DNA from 3 places in the Oceanobacillus sp. HCA-5259 genome. Region 3 is predicted to be linked to each of the others. Evidence: riboswitches for the same ligand, from Rfam matches in the RefSeq annotation. Region 3 holds a riboswitch; each other region holds the start of a gene.

Evidence for each region. Region 3 has a riboswitch for S-adenosylmethionine ahead of WKU33_RS15690 (aliphatic sulfonate ABC transporter substrate-binding protein). Riboswitches for the same ligand answer to the same signal wherever they lie in the genome.
Region 1: another riboswitch for S-adenosylmethionine. It lies ahead of WKU33_RS01060 (O-acetylhomoserine aminocarboxypropyltransferase/cysteine synthase family protein); the one in region 3 lies ahead of WKU33_RS15690 (aliphatic sulfonate ABC transporter substrate-binding protein).
Region 2: another riboswitch for S-adenosylmethionine. It lies ahead of WKU33_RS09815 (homocysteine S-methyltransferase family protein); the one in region 3 lies ahead of WKU33_RS15690 (aliphatic sulfonate ABC transporter substrate-binding protein).

Annotation. Positions count from the first base shown of each region.
Region 1 is NZ_JBBKBV010000001.1:235,302-241,620, forward strand. It holds gene WKU33_RS01055 (SGNH/GDSL hydrolase family protein) at 1-651, opposite strand, end outside; gene WKU33_RS01060 (O-acetylhomoserine aminocarboxypropyltransferase/cysteine synthase family protein) at 822-2,531, opposite strand; SAM riboswitch class I at 2,652-2,769, opposite strand; gene rarD (EamA family transporter RarD) at 3,050-3,955, opposite strand; gene megL (methionine gamma-lyase) at 4,223-5,407, shown strand; gene cls (cardiolipin synthase) at 5,704-6,319, shown strand, end outside.
Region 2 is NZ_JBBKBV010000014.1:34,114-40,432, reverse strand. It holds gene WKU33_RS09830 (ABC transporter permease) at 1-73, shown strand, start outside; gene WKU33_RS09825 (ABC transporter ATP-binding protein) at 89-760, shown strand; gene WKU33_RS09820 (PASTA domain-containing protein) at 753-2,267, shown strand; gene WKU33_RS09815 (homocysteine S-methyltransferase family protein) at 2,504-3,562, opposite strand; SAM riboswitch class I at 3,650-3,751, opposite strand; gene WKU33_RS09805 (GNAT family N-acetyltransferase) at 4,248-4,745, shown strand; gene WKU33_RS09800 (GntR family transcriptional regulator) at 4,876-5,253, shown strand; gene WKU33_RS09795 (ABC transporter ATP-binding protein) at 5,243-6,103, shown strand; gene WKU33_RS09790 (hypothetical protein) at 6,100-6,319, shown strand, end outside.
Region 3 is NZ_JBBKBV010000036.1:21,462-27,780, reverse strand. It holds partial or broken gene rpsI (30S ribosomal protein S9) at 49-111, opposite strand; gene WKU33_RS15695 (AI-2E family transporter) at 369-1,391, opposite strand; SAM riboswitch class I at 1,655-1,766, shown strand; gene WKU33_RS15690 (aliphatic sulfonate ABC transporter substrate-binding protein) at 1,933-2,916, shown strand; gene WKU33_RS15685 (ABC transporter permease) at 2,933-3,775, shown strand; gene WKU33_RS15680 (ABC transporter ATP-binding protein) at 3,789-4,490, shown strand; gene acsA (acetate--CoA ligase) at 4,506-6,209, shown strand; gene WKU33_RS15670 (carboxymuconolactone decarboxylase family protein) at 6,266-6,319, shown strand, end outside.

The sequences.
Region 1 (6,319 bases), on a different contig from region 3:
AGGATTATAGATCCCAAGCAAGTAAATATCGGCATTTGAATTAATATCAGAGAGCCTTTTAAGAACCTCTTCAAGCCGCTCTTCATAATCGCTATGTTCATCAATAAAGTCATCCATTTCGAGGTTCGTAATATTTTCTTTTGCCACTTGCATGATGTCATTGGCGCCAATCGTGACGAGAACAATATCTGCCTCTTCCAGTGCTTCAATGATTTCAGGTTGCCCCAAGCGGATTAAAAGCTGATCCGTCCGATTTCCGGGAATACCGAAGTTTTCAAATGTTGCAATCTCGTCCTCTTGATTGATGGAACGCTCTAAAATGCCGACATAGCCGCCACTATTTGTTGCATCACCAACTCCACGGGTCAACGAGTCACCAATCGCAACAATTTTCACTTCCCGTTGGAAAATCCGGCCAATCGTCTCTCGGACAATATGGGATAATCGTTCGGAAAAGCTGTTTTCCTCTTCTTCAGTTTCTTCCTTATCTTCCAGTTCATCTTGTTCGGGTTCGATTTCTTCCTTCAATTCTTCTGCATTTTCCTCAGGGATCAACGGTTGGGTTAATGCTGGGGGCTGACCATCGATATAATAAAGTATTCCTATTGTTAAAAGAATGATTGCAAAAAGAATAAATAATATTTTTTTCATCGTATCACACCTATAATCTGTCTACTACCAGTATAAAACGTGGATTTAATTTGTCTAGTATGCTCTATCTACCCAATTATTCTACGCACAAAAAGTTGAAGTTAAACGAGGAGACAGGAACAAAAAAGAAACGAACGCACCTTGCATTCGTTTCTTTAATAAAAAAATTGTTATATTTCGATTGCTTCTTTTGCTGCTTTACTGCCACGGATACGGTCTAATTCATCCGCAATGGACTTGCTTTCGATCACGTGAATGCCTGCTGCTTGTGCATATTCTGCTGCTGCATCATCGATGTTATTTTCAATCCAAAGAATTTTACTTTCTTTATTTATAAGTTGCTCGATTGTTTCTTTCGGAAGTTCTTCTGCATTTACTACAAGAGCATCAAGTGTTTCGGAAGTGCCATTCAATTGTTTTGGCTCCTCAACCGCTACAACTTCAAAACCGTAGTTACGCAACTTCTTCTCGGTTGCTTCATCAACACCAGTAACTGCAATTGTTTTCTTTCTCAACCCATTGGAGCGATCGAAAGGCGAATGGAGCAACCAGTTAGCTGCGTCATCCGCAGTCGGTGTGAATTGTGGTGCTTCACCAGTTGCTTTTGCAATAGCTTGGTCAAGGTCTTTCAAGATATCTTTCGTTGACTCAAGACCAATTGATAGCCGGACAAGCTCTTCAGGCGTACCACTCTTTTGTAAGTCCTCTGCACTTAGTTGTTGGTGTGTCGTTGAAGCGGGATGAATAATAAGGGATTTCGAATCTCCAACGTTTGCCACATGGGACCAGAGGGTAATGTTATCGATCAACTTACGTCCTGCTTCCCGGCCACCTTTAATACCAAATGTAATTATAGATCCTGCGCCTCGGTTTAAATACTTTTTCCCCAATTCATAGGATGGGTGCTCCTCAAGCCCTGGATAGTTGACCCATTCAACAGCTGGGTGGTTCTTTAGGTACTTAACGACCTCTTTCGTATTTTCCAAATGACGATCAATACGTACTTGTAAAGACTCTAGCCCTTGAATGAAAGTGAATGCGCTCTTTGGACTTAGTGATGCACCAATATCACGTAGAAGTTGAACACGTAATTTTGTTGCATATGCAGCCGGTCCTACATCTGCGTATTTTAAACCTTTATAGCTATCGTCCGGTGTTGTGAACTCAGGGAAACGCGGGTTATCCCAGTTGAAGCGTCCACCGTCAATAACGACACCGCCGATAGTTGAACCATGACCGCCAATCCATTTCGTTGCCGAGTGGATCACAATATCTGCGCCCCAGCTAATTGGTTTTGTGATGAATGGGGTTGCAAATGTATTATCGATAATGAGTGGAAGCCCATTTTCATGCGCGATTTCAGCAACTGCTTCAATATCAAATACGTTCAAGCTTGGGTTCGTAATCGTTTCCCCGAATATTGCTTTCGTTTTATCCGTGATTGCTGCACGGAAATTCTCCGGGTTTGTTCCGTCTACTAGCTTAAATGTGATTCCGTATTTCGGTAAGGTGTTTAGGAACAGGTTATACGTTCCACCGTAAAGATTGCTGTCCGCAATGATTTCATCACCGGTTCCAGCGATGTTTAGAATAGCGAGCGTAATAGCAGCCATTCCAGAAGATGTTGCCACTGCTCCTACACCATCTTCAAGATCCGCAATCCGTTGTTCAAAAGCTCCGACGGTCGGGTTGGTGATTCTTGTATAAATGTTTCCTGCTTCTGTGAGCCCGAAAAGATTTTGTGCATGCTCCGTATCCCGGAAAACATAGGAAGTTGTTTCATAAATCGGAACCGCTCTTGCCCGTGATGTTGGATCTGCTTCCTCCTGACCAGAGTGAAGAGCTTGTGTTTCTAAATTGAAAATGTTGAATTCTGACATTGATAATTCCTCCTTGGTTTTGAAAAATATGTAGCTTTGGTATGTTTTGGAGAGAGGGGAATAATTAAAACGCCCCCCTTCCTTAAGAAGAGGGGCGTATAGTTTACTATACATATCCTCCTCTTATCTTCCAGATCCGGGTAGATCTGTAGGATTTAGCACCATTAAAAGTAAAATTGCTTACTTCAAGGTTGCCGGGCTTCATCGGGCCTAATCCCTCCGCCGCTCTTGATAAGAAGATTTCTTGCTTCAGATTTGCTAGAAGCGCGTTAATTGCGCTACTTAAAAATCTTTTATAAATTTACAGATGATTATAACGTTTAATCCAGACTAATGTCAACCCCTTTAGTTGGTTTTTTAAAAAAGATTGATACCGGGACATGGGGTTACCGGGACATGGGGTCAGAGCGTTTGTCCCGCTGGTCTGGGACATGGGGGTCAGAGCAATTGTCCCGCAGGCGCTGGAACATTGGGGTCAGTGTATCTGTCCCACTGGGACAAGTGCTCTGACCCCATTCTTATGTATTTGCCTGTCTTTTCGCTGGGTGATGATATACCGAGCTTAAATAGAGAATTAATGCAAACCAGATAAATAAAAAGGCGATAAATTTTTCTATTGAAAAAGCTTCATGATAGACGAATACTCCTAGGAAGAGCATGATCGTCGGTGTAATGAATTGTAAAATCCCTACCATAGATAGCGGAATTGCTTTTGCTCCATTAGCAAATAATAAAAGTGGAATTGCTGTGGCGATCCCTGCGCCAATAAGTAAAAGATTTGTCCCGGATATAGCAGAGGACAGAGTGAAAGCTTGACGTGGTAGCAGGAAAAGGTAGCCCGCTGCAATTGGTGTAACTAGCATCGTTTCAATCGTTAGGCCATGGGTGGAGCTAATGTTGATTTTCTTTTTTAGAAGCCCATAGATTGCAAAGCTTGTTGCAAGGGCGAGTGAGACCCAGGGAAAGACACCGCTTGATACGCTCAGATAAAGGACACTTATGGCACACAGAAGAAAGGCAAATCCTTGTCGCATCGTTACTTGTTCCCTTAAAACGACAATACCTAAGAAAATGCTCATTAATGGATTAATATAATAGCCTAGGCTTGCTTGGAGGACGTAACCATTCGCGACTGCCCAAATGAATAAGAACCAATTCGTCGAGATAAGAATTGAAGCAGCTGCAATAGCTAGTAGGTCCTTTGGATTTCGTAATAAATTTCGGCACGTATGGAGAAACGAACGGAATTGTTTGATTGTAAGCAGTAAAGCAATCATGAAAATGAATGACCAGACAATTCGATGGGCGAGCGTTTCCATTGGATTCACATGATCGAGAAGTTTCCAGTACATTGTTAAGAAACCCCAAAGCAAATATGCACTAAACGTATATAACGTACCTAACTTCATTTCCCTCGATTCCATCGTCACCAATCCCCCATCCTAACCCCTCTGTAAGTATAAAAACAATATTAAGACTAATTACGCAAGAATCGGGACGGGGGGTCAGTGCATTTGTCCCGCTGGTAGGTGGGACATTGGGGTCAGTGTAGCTGTCCCATTGGGACAAATGCTCTGACCCCAAGTGTCCCAACTCCCTCGGAAAACGCTTTCATAATAGTGTTTTTTCTTGTATGCTAGTTATAGAGATATTGCTTCATTTTGAAATGAGAAGTAAAGGGGAGGAAGCATATGACAAAGAAATATCAAAGGTTTGAAACTGCAGTGATTCATGAGGGTTATGATGAGAAGGAAATGCTCGGAAGTCTGTCCATTCCACTATTTCAAACATCCACTTATGTTTTTGACACGGCAGAACAAGGCGAAAGACGATTTAGCGGGGAAGAGGAGGGATTTGTCTATTCGCGTTTAAGAAATCCGACCGTTCGTGTCCTTGAGGAGCGGATTGCCAGGCTTGAAAATGGAGAGAAAGGTCTTGCTTTTGCTTCAGGTATGGCGGCTGTTTCGGCGGTTTTATTATACTTAACGAAGGCAAATGATCATGTTCTATGCTCTGCTGGGCTTTACGGCTGCACGTACGGATTATTAACACTGATGAAGGAAAAATACAATATCACGTCAGACTTCTCCCTGCTTGACTCAGAAGATGCAATCCACGCTAAAATAAAACCAGAAACCGCATTGATTTATGTTGAAACACCGATCAATCCCACAATGAAGCTTATTGATTTGGAACTTGTAACAAAAGTTGCGAAAGAATATAGTATTCCAGTCGTCGTGGACAATACGTTCTCTACACCTTATTTACAGCGCCCGCTTGATTTAGGCTGTGACGTCGTTCTTCATAGTGCTACGAAATATATTGGAGGCCATGGTGATGTCATTGCTGGTCTTGTCGTCGGTAAAGCAGATTTTATTGATGATTTGGCAATCACCGCACGTAAGGACATTGGCGGAATAATGTCACCATTTGATGCGTGGTTGCTGCTCCGCGGCTTGAAAACATTGCCCATTCGAATGGACCGCCACTGTGAAAATGCAGCTAATATTTTTGAAAAGTTAAAAGGGCATCCAAAAGTTGCTTCGATATATTTTCCGGGCGATACGGAATCAAGTGACGGAAAAATTGCAGCAAAGCAGATGCGTAAGAGTGGCGGAATGATTTCTTTTGAAATAAAAGGAAGTAAACAAGATGCCCAGCACTTTATGAACCGCTTGAATTTTATTAAAATTGCAGTGAGTCTCGGGGATGCGGAGACATTGATTGAACATCCAGCAACAATGACACATGCAGTCGTGCCGGAAGCGTCTCGTTTAAAGATGGGCATTACCGATCAATTGATCCGGCTCTCGATCGGGCTTGAAGCTTGGGAAGATATTTGGGATGACTTGGAACAAGCGCTAGAGCATGTATAAAGTGAAACTCATTCTGTGGGGTATTACAGACTGTTAATACGTATAAATGGAAAGAAGCATCTTATTCCGATTTGGGGTAGGATGTTTTTTGTGTTCAAGCTGTCTTCGTAGGGTATATTAATTGAGGTAAATGCTTTGCCCCACTTTCTAACAGAAACCGGGACAAAAGCTCTGACCCCGATGTCCCACCACACCGGGACAAATGCTCTGACCCCAATGTCCCGCTCGAAGTGGTGGGGGAGTTGTGCTATATTATAGTATATTAGTTGATTTGATTGATGAAGAGGGCTGGTTGGATGAGTTTAGTTGCAATTTTGTTGAACATTACAATATTAGTTAATATCATTCTCGGGTTGTCGATTATCTTTCTGGAGCGGAAAAACGCTTCGTCCACCTGGGCTTGGCTTATGGTCCTTTTATTTATCCCAGTTGCTGGATTTATTCTTTATTTAATCTTTGGAAAGCCAATCAGTAATGGACGGATTTTTGTCTGGGACACGAAGAGTAAACTCGGATTAAAGGCGGCGGTTCAGTCTCAGCTTCGTGATATTGAAAATGATGAACTCGAATATAGCGACGCAGATATGAAAAAATATGCGAGCCTGGTTTATTTAAATTTACGAACAGATTCTTCCCTTTTATCTCAGAACAACGCGGTTGATATACTTCTCGACGGAGAGGAGAAGTTTGAACGCTTGATGCAAGACATGCGGCGGGCGAAAGAACATATCCATTTAATTTATTATATTGTTCGCAATGACGAGCTCGGCATGAAACTAGCCGATGTCATGATCAAGAAGGCCAATGAAGGTGTCACCGTCCGTTTCCTTTATGATGCAATGGGCTCACGCCGTTTAAGTAAAAAATATGTGAAGCGACTTCGCGATGCCGGTGTTCAAGTCGAAGCTTTTT
Region 2 (6,319 bases), on a different contig from region 3:
AACGATTTTAATTTCAACGGTTATTCCGCTTGTTTATATTTTACGGTTGAATCCAAAGAAAATACTGATGTAATGGAGGGGTGAAATGATGATATTAGAAGCGAAAGATTTAAATTATTATTATCAAGATGGTGACAAGCGTCGTTATATATTGAAAGACACATCTGTTTCTTTTGAAAAGGGGAAGTTCTACACGATTTTAGGGCAATCCGGTTCAGGGAAAACGACTCTTTTATCCCTACTCAGTGCTTTGGATTCACCGCATGGCGGGACCGTTTTGTTTAATGATGAAGATATTAAGAAAATAGGCTATGAAAAGTATCGCCGTAATAATGTCGGTATTATTTTTCAAAGCTATAATTTAATCCCGACCTTCACTGCGGTGGAAAATGTGTTGATTCCGATGTCAATTACAGAAAATGACATTCCGGAAGATGTAAAAACAGTTGCATATAATTTACTAGATTATATCGGGATTGTACAAAGTAAAGCCGATCGTCCGGTTAACAAGCTTTCCGGGGGAGAGCAGCAACGTGTGGCGATTGCCCGCGCGCTGGCGACGAACGTAGAGTTGATTCTTGCCGATGAACCGACGGGGAACTTGGATGAAGAGATGGAGCAGGAAATCATTGATATCTTTAAGAAAATGGCACACGAACATGATAAATGTGTCGTTGTCGTAACGCACTCCAATGAAATTGCAGTGCAATCGGATCAGGCTTACTTGCTAAGGAAAGGTGTACTATCTTCTTATGAGTGATTTTTTATCAAAATTTAATAAAGATAAGTATCAAGATATGCTGAATGAGCAAGAGGAAGATAAAGATAAACAAGTAAAAGAGGAGCAAGATAGGCAAACAGAGAATCAAGAAGAAACAGAGTTGCCGGAAAAACGAGAAAACCAGGAAAACCAAGAAAACCAAGCGCCTGCTTCGGAAATAGAAGATAACAAATCTGAACTTGAGACCGATCCTCCGCGGGCGCCTTCCCCTACACGGAACAGCCGACAGCGGGATGCCGAAGAAGAAGTGGAAATTGATCTGGACTACCGAAGAAAAAAGAGACGTCGGATGTGGCTGATTATTTCAGGATCCGTTTTAGCTTGTGGTTTGATTTTCTTCATCTATTATCTGCTTGTCCATGTGAAGGTTGAAGACTTTGTAGGAGAGTCTGTATCCGTGGCCCGGGAATGGGCAGGTGAGAATGATGTCGAAATTGAATTAAACCAGGAGTATAATATGGAATATGATGCCAATCAGGTTTTTGAGCAAAGTGTAGCTGCTGGGGATAAAATACGGAAAGGGAAGACTCTAGAGTTAACGAGCAGCTTGGGACCAGATCCAGAAGAGGTTATACCGCTCCCAGACTTTTCGGAAATGAGCCAGGAGGAAGCACGGAATTGGATTGACGAAAATAAAGCGGAAAACCTGCAATTGGTTACAGAGTATAGTGATGACCTTGAAGAAGGGGAATATATTAAGACTACGATCCGGGATAGTGGGGTCGATGAGGCGGAATATCAACGTAAACACAGTGCAGCCGTCTATTATTCAAAAGGAAAGGAAGTTTTTGAAAAGAATATAACGGTACCTGACTTTACAGGAAAGCCCAAAGAAGAAGTGGAAAAGTGGGCAGAAACGAATGAAATTGACATGACTTATGAAGAAGCTGACTCTGACAGTATCGAGCCAGAACATATTATTAGTCAAAGTGAAGCTGCAGATGAAAAGGTAGCAAAACGAGATAAGATGAAAGTGAAGGTATCTGTAGGTAAAGCTACGGTCGTTCCAAACTTTTGGGGACTGACTGCGGAGGAAGCAGTTAGCAATTACCCGGATTTAGATGTGACGGTAAAAGAGAGATACAATACAGACATACCTTATGGAAGATTCATTTCCCAATCCGTTGAGGCGGAAACCAAATTAACGGACCAAGATGATAAGGGTGTTACTGTTACGTATTCATTAGGTAAGCCGTATTTAGCTGATTTCCGTGGTCAAATGGAAGGAGATCTGCCACGGTTATTCTTTGATGAATATCAATCAAAAGGCGCTGATATTAAGTATATAGTCAAGTATGTCTATTCTCCAGAAGTAAAGGGAACAGTGGTGAATATGAGTAAATTCAATGAATTCGTACCAATGACGTATACCGTTGAAATCAGTATTAGTAATAATGCCTCCGCACCACCTAATCCGCCAGACTTTTTTGATGATGAACCGGAGGCCCCTGTAGTCGATGAAGATATTGAAGTGGACGAAGAATAAATATAATCATCATGTTTAAAAGCACTACGAAATTTAAAATGAGGAGAGAGCTTACCCTACCCGAAAGAAATGTGCTGGCTGTAGCAAATACATTTCGGTATGGTAAGCTTTTTTATTTAAATCGATTGATTGTTAACTTGTTTCATTTCTTATTATCTTCTGTACAGTGATGTAGAGCATTTTTATGAATTTAACAGTGCTAAAGTTGGGTTACTCATTAAAAAACAGTCATCTTATTATGCCTTTGTACGATATTCCGTGTTGTGCTTTTTAAGTGTTTCATCATTACCAAATAAAAAGTGTTTCTCCATGTTCGGGGAGAATTTTGAATTTATTGTTTCAACTCCGACAGCTTCTGCAACTTCTCTTAGCATTGCAGGTGAAGCACCGCAACATAAGCCGATATAATTAATACCAATTTCTTTTGCCTCTTTTGCCTCTTTTGCCCATTCCGCTAATTCGAAACGATTATGGTAAAGCGGATCAAGTGCAGTCGGGAAAGTTGTTTCCGTAGGCAATGTGCAATTGCATCCGGCATCAGGCAAATTAAAGAATGTCGGATTTTCTTCCGTTGTCCGATATGGAAGTGGTAGAGCGCCCACATAGCCATCTACATTTTTTCGGATGTCCACTAAGTATGAATGCATTGTATCAGGTCCGCGGAAGCAGTTCAGACCAACTACTAATGCCCCCTTTTCAGAAAGGATTTTACATGATTCATCTGCCGTATATCCATCTCTTAAAATGTTCTCCGCAAATAAGGCTAACGTAATCACTGCAGGTAAACCTTGTTTTTGAATTTCTTCCAAGGCGATTAATGCTTCTTCATGATAATAAAATGTTTCACCAACAATGTAGTCAACGCCCTCTTCCTTACACCATTTCACCATTTCTGCAAAAATACTTCTCACTTCTTCCTTGGAAGCTGGATTATTTGGATCAAAAATATTTGTATTCGAAATATTTCCCGCAACAAGTGCTTCCTCTGTCGGGTGTTCCTTGGCTACTTCTTTTGCCAACCGAATTGCACTCCGATTTAGCGGCTCTAATAAATCTTCTTTACCAATAATGCGAAGCTTCTCTCGATGACCATTATACGTAAACGCTAAGATCACATCAGATCCAGCATTCATAAAATCTCTATAGGTTTGTTTAAGTGCTTCTGGGTTTTCTAGTGCCACTTCCGGTACAAATGACCCTGCTTGTAAATAACCCCTTCGTTCCAATTCAAACAAATACCCTTCTCCAACAATAACTGTTCCTTCTTTTAACCTTTGTTCTAGAGTACGTTTCATTTCTTCTCCTCCTGTTTTATATGTAATAAAATAATAAAAACCCCTTCTTAATATAAGAAGAGGTTTAAATCGCATTACTAGTTTCTCTTCTTATCTTCAAGCTTAACGCTACTGGAATTGGCACAGTGCTTCAAAAAGTCTGTTGCCGAGGTATCAAAGGGCCAGTCCCTCCACCTCTCTAGATAAGAAAATTACATATTTAATTTTGATAATTTTTACTCTACATAGGTTTCGTATAAATGTCAAGAGAAAATTTAATAATTATTTTAAAATTTAGTTAATGCTATTCGTGTTTTAAACCGACAATATCCGGTTCTAATTTTTCGGGTATTCGTTTTCAATTGTTATTATAATAATCTTATGAAGGAGGGAATAAGCGATGCTGAAAAATATGAATTGTTTCTGAGTGGCTCCCTTCATCAGATTATGAATTGGTTGAGGCTCCTGAAATGAAATTTCATTTACGGGGGATTTATTTGTTTATAGCGAAATTTGGATTGCTGTACAAAAGAAAAATTAACATGTAACAAAAAATGCCTTTAGTATTGGACTGGGTTGATCGCAATCCAGTCCTCTAACTGTTTAAGATTAATTCCATTAATAACTAGGAATTTAGTTTTGAAATATATGGTAAGATTAATTGAGTTAGAATAATTAATAAATATAGAATTAAGGGGAGAAAGTGATGATTATTAGAAAAGCTAGTACAACTGATGCAAAAAAATTAGCTAATCTTATAAAGGAAGTCGAAAAAAATTCAAAATATATGCTCTGGGAATCTGGTGAAAGAGAAGTTCAGGCAGAGAGCCAAGTGGAAATGATCAAAAGCATACAAGCAAGTGAAAATTCTACGATATTTGTAGCAGAAAAGGAGCAGGATTTAGTGGGTTATCTTTTTGCAATAGGTGGAAAGGCACGAAGAAATAAGCATTCCGTTTATATCGTTGTCGGCATATTACAAGCCAAGAGAGGACAAGGAATTGGTACAAAACTATTTTATCGGTTGGATCGTTGGGCACGGGATAGGAATATTCGAAGGTTGGAATTAACTGTGGTTACGAAGAATGATACAGCTCTTTCATTATATAGAAAAGCAGGGTTTGAAATAGAAGGGACCAAAAGGCATTCCTTGCTTATAGGTGATGAGTTCATGGATGAATATTATATGGCAAAATTATTATAGACAAGCTCGATTCTGCATATGTGGGATCGAGCCTTTTTAAGCTTAATTTTAGAAAATGGGATTGACATTTATCTGAAGGTGTTATATGGTTAATTACATAAGTAATTAACCAACTAAGGAATGAACTTAAATGAAGAAAAAACTAGATGACAGCAAGCCAATTTTCATGCAGATAAAGGATTTAATTGAGGATTCGATTATGGATGAATCCTATCAGACGGGGACCAGGGTACCATCAACGAATGAATTTGCTGCCTTTTATCAAATTAATCCTGCAACCGCTGGAAAAGGGATTAATGAGTTGGTCGGAGAAGGAATATTGGTTAAAAAGAGAGGGGTGGGCATGTTTGTTACCGAAACAGCAAAAGAGATTGTTATGGAGAAAAGGAAACAGACTTTTTATGACAATTACATGCTACCACTCAAAGAGGAAGCAAAAAAGCTTCAGATTAAAGATGAAGAACTTATAGAAATGCTGCAAAGGAAGGATGAAGGATATGAAGATTGAAGTGAATAATTTGAGTAAGAAGTATGGAGAAAAGTATGCATTAAATCATGTATCTTTTGCACTCGAGAAAAATAAAATCTACGGTCTGCTTGGGAGAAACGGTGCCGGGAAAACGACATTCATGAATATTCTTAGTGGCCAAATTATGCCATCGAGTGGAGAAATAAAAATTGCTGGTGAAAATCCATTCGATCAGCAAGAATTGACGGAATCGATTTGTCTGATTAAGGAATCCAATAACTTCCCCAAAGAACTGAAAATCAAAGATGTGTTAAAGATATTTTCTTACTTTTATCCGAATTGGGATTACTCCTTTGCAGAAGATTTATTAAAAGAATTTAATCTAACACCTCGATTAAAAGTAAAAGCATTATCCAAAGGGATGGAGTCTGCTTTAGGTATCACGGTTGGCTTAGCGAGCAGGGCTCCGATTACCGTTTTTGATGAACCATATATTGGAATGGACGCGCCGTCACGGAAACGATTTTATGAATTATTGTTAGAGGATTACGAGGATTATCCAAGAACAATCATCTTTTCCACCCATTTAATTGATGAGGTGAGTTTAATGTTTGAAGAGGTAATTATCTTGCAGGAAGGCTTGGTCGTTTTGCAGGAGGATTCAGAGGTGTTAAGACAACAAACGGTAGCCGTGTCTGGACCGACGGAAAAAGTAGATCAATTTTTACAAGGTAAAGATGTGATTGAACTCAAAAGTCTTGCAGGAAATTCAATGGCCTATGCCTTTGGTACTAGCGAAGAAGCGAAAGATTTCGGATTAGATGCAGAAGCGGTTCCGGTACAGGAATTAATGATTCATTTGACAGAAAAGAAAGGAGCGCACGCATGAATAATCAAGTGAAAGGACTTATTTATTATTATACACAAGACATGAAGTATCATGTGAAGATCTTTTGGACGATTCTAATTGCGATTACCGTTGCTACTAGTATTATGGCTTATTTCTTGATGGGCGTAGAAGGGAGCAGATTTTATTGGGCGTTCCCGTTTGCAACGTATACGAATGTCGCAATTATTGCTTTTCAAAGTGTTAAAAAGGACATTC
Region 3 (6,319 bases):
CTTCCCAAATATATGAGAAGTGCCATAAACGTTGATATAACAGTATCCCTAACGTTTTGAAAATTGTGGAGCTCTACGCGCGCCCTTAAGACCGTATTTCTTACGTTCCTTATATACAGGCTTTCATGACTGACACAAAGGCAGTTATTAGCATGAACTATAAGGAGTTTAATTTCTATCATCTTTTCTAAACTTCAGTCTTTTGTACAATAAGTATCAGAAGCCAATTATTCCAAAAAAGTTAGAATTTATTGTAATTTTGTATCATTCATTTAGAAAAGGATTATGTATACTAAAAAATAGAGCGGTTAAAATCTTCCTTACAAAATTAATAAACATAAAAAAACAACGTGTGTCTAATAAAAGCCTCACGTTGTTTTTTGCTCTTTTGTATCTATATTCGTTACATCCAATATATCCAGCAAGAATACAAACACCGGTATTCCGATAATTAACCCCCAGACACCAAAGAAATGCTGGGAAAAGATCAAGACAATAAATGTATAAAATACAGGTAAGTCTGTTTTAGAAGACATCAATTTCGGATTAAGAATATACGCTTCAATTGCATGGATAACCATAATTGCGATGAGCAAGTAAATAACGGTTAAAAAGCCCCCGATTGTATAGGCGATGAGAGATAGCGGGATAAGTGAAATGATTACACCTGCAACAGGGATAAGCCCTAAGAAAAAGACCATAATCGCTAATCCAAAGATCTGTGGGAATCCAAGAATGATTAATACAATGACCGTAAGAAATGTATTAATCAGGGCAATCATAAATTGTGCTTCAATTACTTTGCCAAAGGTGCGTGAAAACTTACTGCCGAAGTACTCGATCTCCAGGTAAAATGGCGCAACTTTACTTTTTTTGAACTTACTCGTAAATGCAAGTAGGCGGGGTTTTTCGAGCAGGAAGAATAAGCTAAGTATTAACGAGATTAAAACCTGTACACTTACCGTGCTAATATCTGTAATCGACTTTAAGAGAAATGAAAAGCCGTTTTCTATGTAGCTTGTAATTTGAGCGCTTGAAATAATCGGTTCTATAAAACTAAAAACTGGATTATTATACGATTGGATGGAGAAATTTGAAATCTGCCCAATGACTTGACTGATTTCCATCGTTATAATTGGTAAGTATTTTACTGCTCCTACTGTTAATAAACTGACGATTACGGAGTATAGCAATAACACGAGAATCGATCGGTTAAATTTGATCCGTTTCATTGTAAATTCAACTAGCCCATTCATCAAAAATGAAAAAATAAAAGTAAGGAGGATAATATTTATTAAACTTCTTACACTGTAAAGAATTAGAATGATTAAACCAAAAATAATAATGCGTTTTACTCCGGTTTTTCGAAAAAAGTCGACGATTGATTCCATATAATATTTCCTCTCTTATGCCATGTGAAGTAAGTTAACTAGTTTTGCCTATATCCTTTAGTATCCACTTATAACAGGAAAAATACAAGATAAAAACTTAAGTAATTCTGCAATCATATTAAACCTGGGACAAATGCTCTGACCCTCTGTCCCGCTGAAACAACTTTAAAAAAAAGTTGACAATTTTATTCTTTTTGATTAGAATAGTTTCCAATCGGTTAAATTTTAAAATAATTTGTTCAATACAATTACATATGTATACTCTCTTATTAAGAGTGGTGGAGGGAATAGGCCCGACGAAACCCGGCAACCTGCAGTTGGCCAAACTGCAAAGGTGCTAAATCCTACAGTTTTTAAGAATCTGAAAGATAAGAGGAGGAATTTTAAAACCCTCTTCTTAAGGAAGGGGGTTTTTTATATGAAGCAATCTTTGAAAAGGTGGAAAGTTCACATTTAAACCCGACTATACTTATAAGGAAAATAAAGTTTGGAAAACTTAAATTGAAATTCAATATAAAAATAAGCCTAGGAGGAACTAGACATGAGAAAGTGGATTGCTTTTATCGCAGGAATGATTGGAGCCTCGCTCATTATAACGGCTTGTGACTCTGCCCAGGGAGAAGGAAAGGACACATTAGATAAAGTGGTATTAGATTATGCATATTATTCCCCGACAAGTCTAGCATTGAAAGAATTTGGTTGGGCGGAGGAAGTGTTTGAGGAGCAGGGGATAGAAGTGGAATGGGTGCTCAGTCATGGGAGTAATAAAGCACTTGAGTTTTTAAATTCGAGTAGTGTAGATTTCGGTTCGGCTGCTGGGGCAGCTGCATTAATTGCAAAATCAAACGGATCGGCAATTGAGTCCGTTTATATTTATTCGAAGCCGGAATGGACGGCACTTGTCGCAACAGCTGATTCTGACATTAAATCGGTAGAACAACTGGAAGGTAAGAAAGTAGCTGCCACATTAGGAACAGACCCGTACATTTTCTTGCTGCGTTCGTTGCAGGAAGCGGGACTTTCCTCACAGGATTTGGAAATTGTGAACTTACAACATGCTGATGGTGCAAATGCTCTTTTAACCGATCAAGTCGATGTATGGGCAGGGTTAGATCCACATATGGCAAAAGTTGAAGTAGATTCTGGAGCAAATTTATTTTTACGGGACCATGATAAAAATACGTACGGAACATTAAATGTTCGATCCGAATTTGCAGAACAGCATCCAGAGGTTATAGAAAAAGTAATTGAAGTCTATGAAAAGGCGAGAGAATGGGTCATCGAAAATCCAGAGGAGGCAGCGGAAATATTGGCACGAGAAGCAGATATGGATTTAGAGATAGCTGAGAAGAGCTTGGAACGGAATGACTTTTCAGATCCGATTCCCGGAGAGAAGCAAATTGAAGCACTTAACGCAGCAGGTGAAGTACTGCAAGCGGAAAGTGTCATTCAAGAAAATATTGATGTTAAGGAACTTGTGGAAGAATTGATCGTTGAACAATATTCAAAAAATGTAATCGAATGAAGTAGGGGGAATAGGCATGTCCGTCAAAACAGAGGTAAATGAAATATTTGAAGTAAAAGAAAAGAAAGCAATTAAGGTCAACTCAGAATGGAAGAAAGTGAGGGGGTTCGCGCTTGGTCTCATTATCCCAGCTGTTCTGTTGATCATCTGGGAAGCGGCGGTTCGTTTCAGCTTGCTCGATGCTTATGTCTTTCCCTCTCCAACGACAATTGTACAAAAAATCATTGAACTAGCGAATGAAGGAACACTTTGGGGGCATGTTGGGATCACCTTCTATCGTGTGGCTGTTGGTTTTCTAGCTGGGACGGTTGCCGCAGTTGTCATCGGGTCTGTTGTCGGTTATTTTAAATGGTTTGAACAATTGATGGATCCATTAATCCAAGCGTTTCGTTCGATTCCGTCGCTCGCGTGGGTGCCACTATTTATCCTATGGATGGGAATTGGAGAGGCCTCTAAAGTGATGTTAATTGCAGTTGGTGTCTTTTTCCCAATTTATTTGAATATCGTTTCAGGAATTCAAGGTGTAGACCGGAAGTTAATTGAGGTTGGGAAGATTCACCATTTCACAGCATTACAAACAGTTCGTCGCATTATTTTTCCAGCATCCCTCCCATCTTTCCTCGTTGGGTTACGGAGCGGGGTTGGATTAGGCTGGATGTTCGTTGTTGCTTCCGAGTTAATGGGAGCAAGCCAAGGACTAGGATATTTGCTCGTCGTCGGTCAAAATACGTATTCACCTGAACTGATCATTGCAAGCATTATATTATTCGCACTACTAGGTAAAGCAACGGATTTCCTATTGAAGACATTAGAGGCCCGTGCATTAAAATGGCAGGATAACTTACAAAACCAGCTCTGACGGAGGGATCATCATGTTGAAAGTAGAAAACGCATCAAGAACGTTCAATAACGGACTGGCAGGATTTAAAAATCTATCATTTGCCATTCAGGAAGGCGAGACGGTTGGAATCCTGGGAACGAGTGGTTGTGGGAAAAGTACATTATTACGGGTGTTATCTGGTTTGGATGAAGGATTTAAGGGAGATATTGAGCTTGCGAGTCTAGGTGAGCAACCAATCGGAATGATTTTCCAAGAACCGAGATTAATGCCTTGGCTAACCGTGAAAGAAAATATCTTATTTGGTGTAAAAGATACGAAAAGTGTTGACGTGCAGGAATATTTGAATCTAGTCGGATTATCCGAATTTGGCAATCATTTTCCAAAAGATTTATCTGGTGGAATGGAGCAACGAACGGCGATTGCCCGCGCACTTATTGGAGAGCCTAGTGTTTTGTTATTAGACGAGCCATTTAGCGCACTTGATGCTTTCACCAAAATGCAATTGCAGGATTTATTGTTAGAAATTCAAGAGATTCGCTCGACAACGATGATTATCGTTACACATGATATTGATGAAGCATTGTACTTATGTGACCGGATATTGATTCTTGGTGGTCAGCCAGGGACATTGGAAAGAGAGCTGTCCGTTGTGGGAGCGAAGCCTCGTGACCGGGGTAATTCAAACTTAGCAGCAAAAAAAGCTGAAATTTTAGATGTATTACATATTGAATAAGGGGGCTAACGAACGATGGGGAAAGAAGAAGTCATTGATTCATATGAAGGGAATTATAATATAGCAGCTGATCTGCCTGTCAGGGAGGATTTCACTTGGAAGGCAATCGAGTCTCATTTTAGTTGGTCGGATACTGGAAATGTAAATATGGCATATGAGAGTGTGGATCGCCATGTGGCTGATGGTTATGGAGAAAAAATCGCACTTCATTATTTCGGAGAAGCTGAAGAAAATACATTGACTTACCGTGAATTAAAAGAGCAATCGGATCTCTGGGCGACGGTTCTAAAAAATAAAGGGGTAAAAAAAGGCGATTTCGTCTTCGTCTTTTTAGAAAAGCATCCTGATTGTCATATCGCCATGCTTGCCGTAATCAAGCTTGGTGCGATTGTCGGACCACTGTTTGAAGCGTTTATGGAAGATGCTGTGAAAGAGCGTATTGCGGACTGTGAAGGTACTTACTTAATTGCTTCGCCGGAATTGATCAAGCGTGTTCCACGGAAAGAGTTGCCTTCCCTTCAGACGGTCTGGATTACTGGAGAGCCCGAGCAATGTGAAGGTGATGAAATCTCTCTCTATGCTGAAGCACGAGCGACACAAGCAGAAGAAGGCATTATCGAGTGGGTGGATTTAAACCACGGACTTAATATTCACTATACGAGTGGCTCGACTGGTCGCCCGAAAGGTATTATCCATGCACACCGGGCAATGATCCAGCAATACATCACGGGTAGATGGGTTTTGGATTTAAAAGATGATGATGTTTACTGGTGTACGGCTCATCCTGGTTGGGTGACTGGAACGGTATACGGGGTATTTGCACCGCTCTTAAACCGGGCAACGATTGTCATTCATGGTGGCAGATTTGAAGCGGATGAATGGTATTCTGTCTTAGAGAAAGCAGGTGTAACGGTTTGGTATAGTGCCCCGACAGCTTTTAGAATGTTGATGGCAAAAGGGGATGAGAAGTTAACAAACTATGATTTATCTAAGATTCGTCATATTTTAAGTGTCGGTGAACCATTAAACCCAGAAGTCATTCGTTGGGGGATCAAAACATTATCTAGACGTATCCATGATACATGGTGGATGACAGAGACGGGAGCACAGCTTATTGTCAATTTACCGACAGAAAGAATCGTTCCAGGATCAATGGGCAAGCCTTTTCCAGGGATTGAAGCAGCGATCTTAGATGAGGATGGAAAAGAACTTTTACCTGGAGAAGTAGGGCATTTAGCGCTGAAAGCAAATTGGCCTGCTATTATGCGCGAAGTTTGGAAAGACCCGGCGAAATATGAGACGTACTTCCCGTTTGAAAACTGGTATGTGTCAGGTGACTTGGCGACGATGGATGATAATGGTTATATCTTTTTCCAAGGGAGAAGTGACGATATGATTAATTCTTCCGGTGAACGAATCGGTCCATTTGAAGTGGAAAGTAAGCTGATGGAACATCCTGCAGTCGCAGAAGTTGGTGTTATCGGGAAGCCAGATGCGGTCAGAGGAGAAATTGTGAAGGCGTTTATTGTGTTGAAGAGTGGCTATGAGACGAGTGAAGCGTTACTACAAGAATTGCGCCAATTCGTCCGTAAAGGTCTTGCAGCACATGCTGCACCAAAAGAAATTGAATTTATGGAGGAGCTTCCGAAAACACCGATCAGCGGAAAAATTTTACGCCGGGAGTTAAAAGCGAAAGAGCTGGGAAAAGTAGGAGTTTAATTCATTTGAGAAGTAATTTTATTTAAATAGATGAAAATAACAAGGAGGAACTTATCATGAGTCAAGAAACAGTAGCTACAAATCAGGAAGCATTGTACCAAAAATCATAT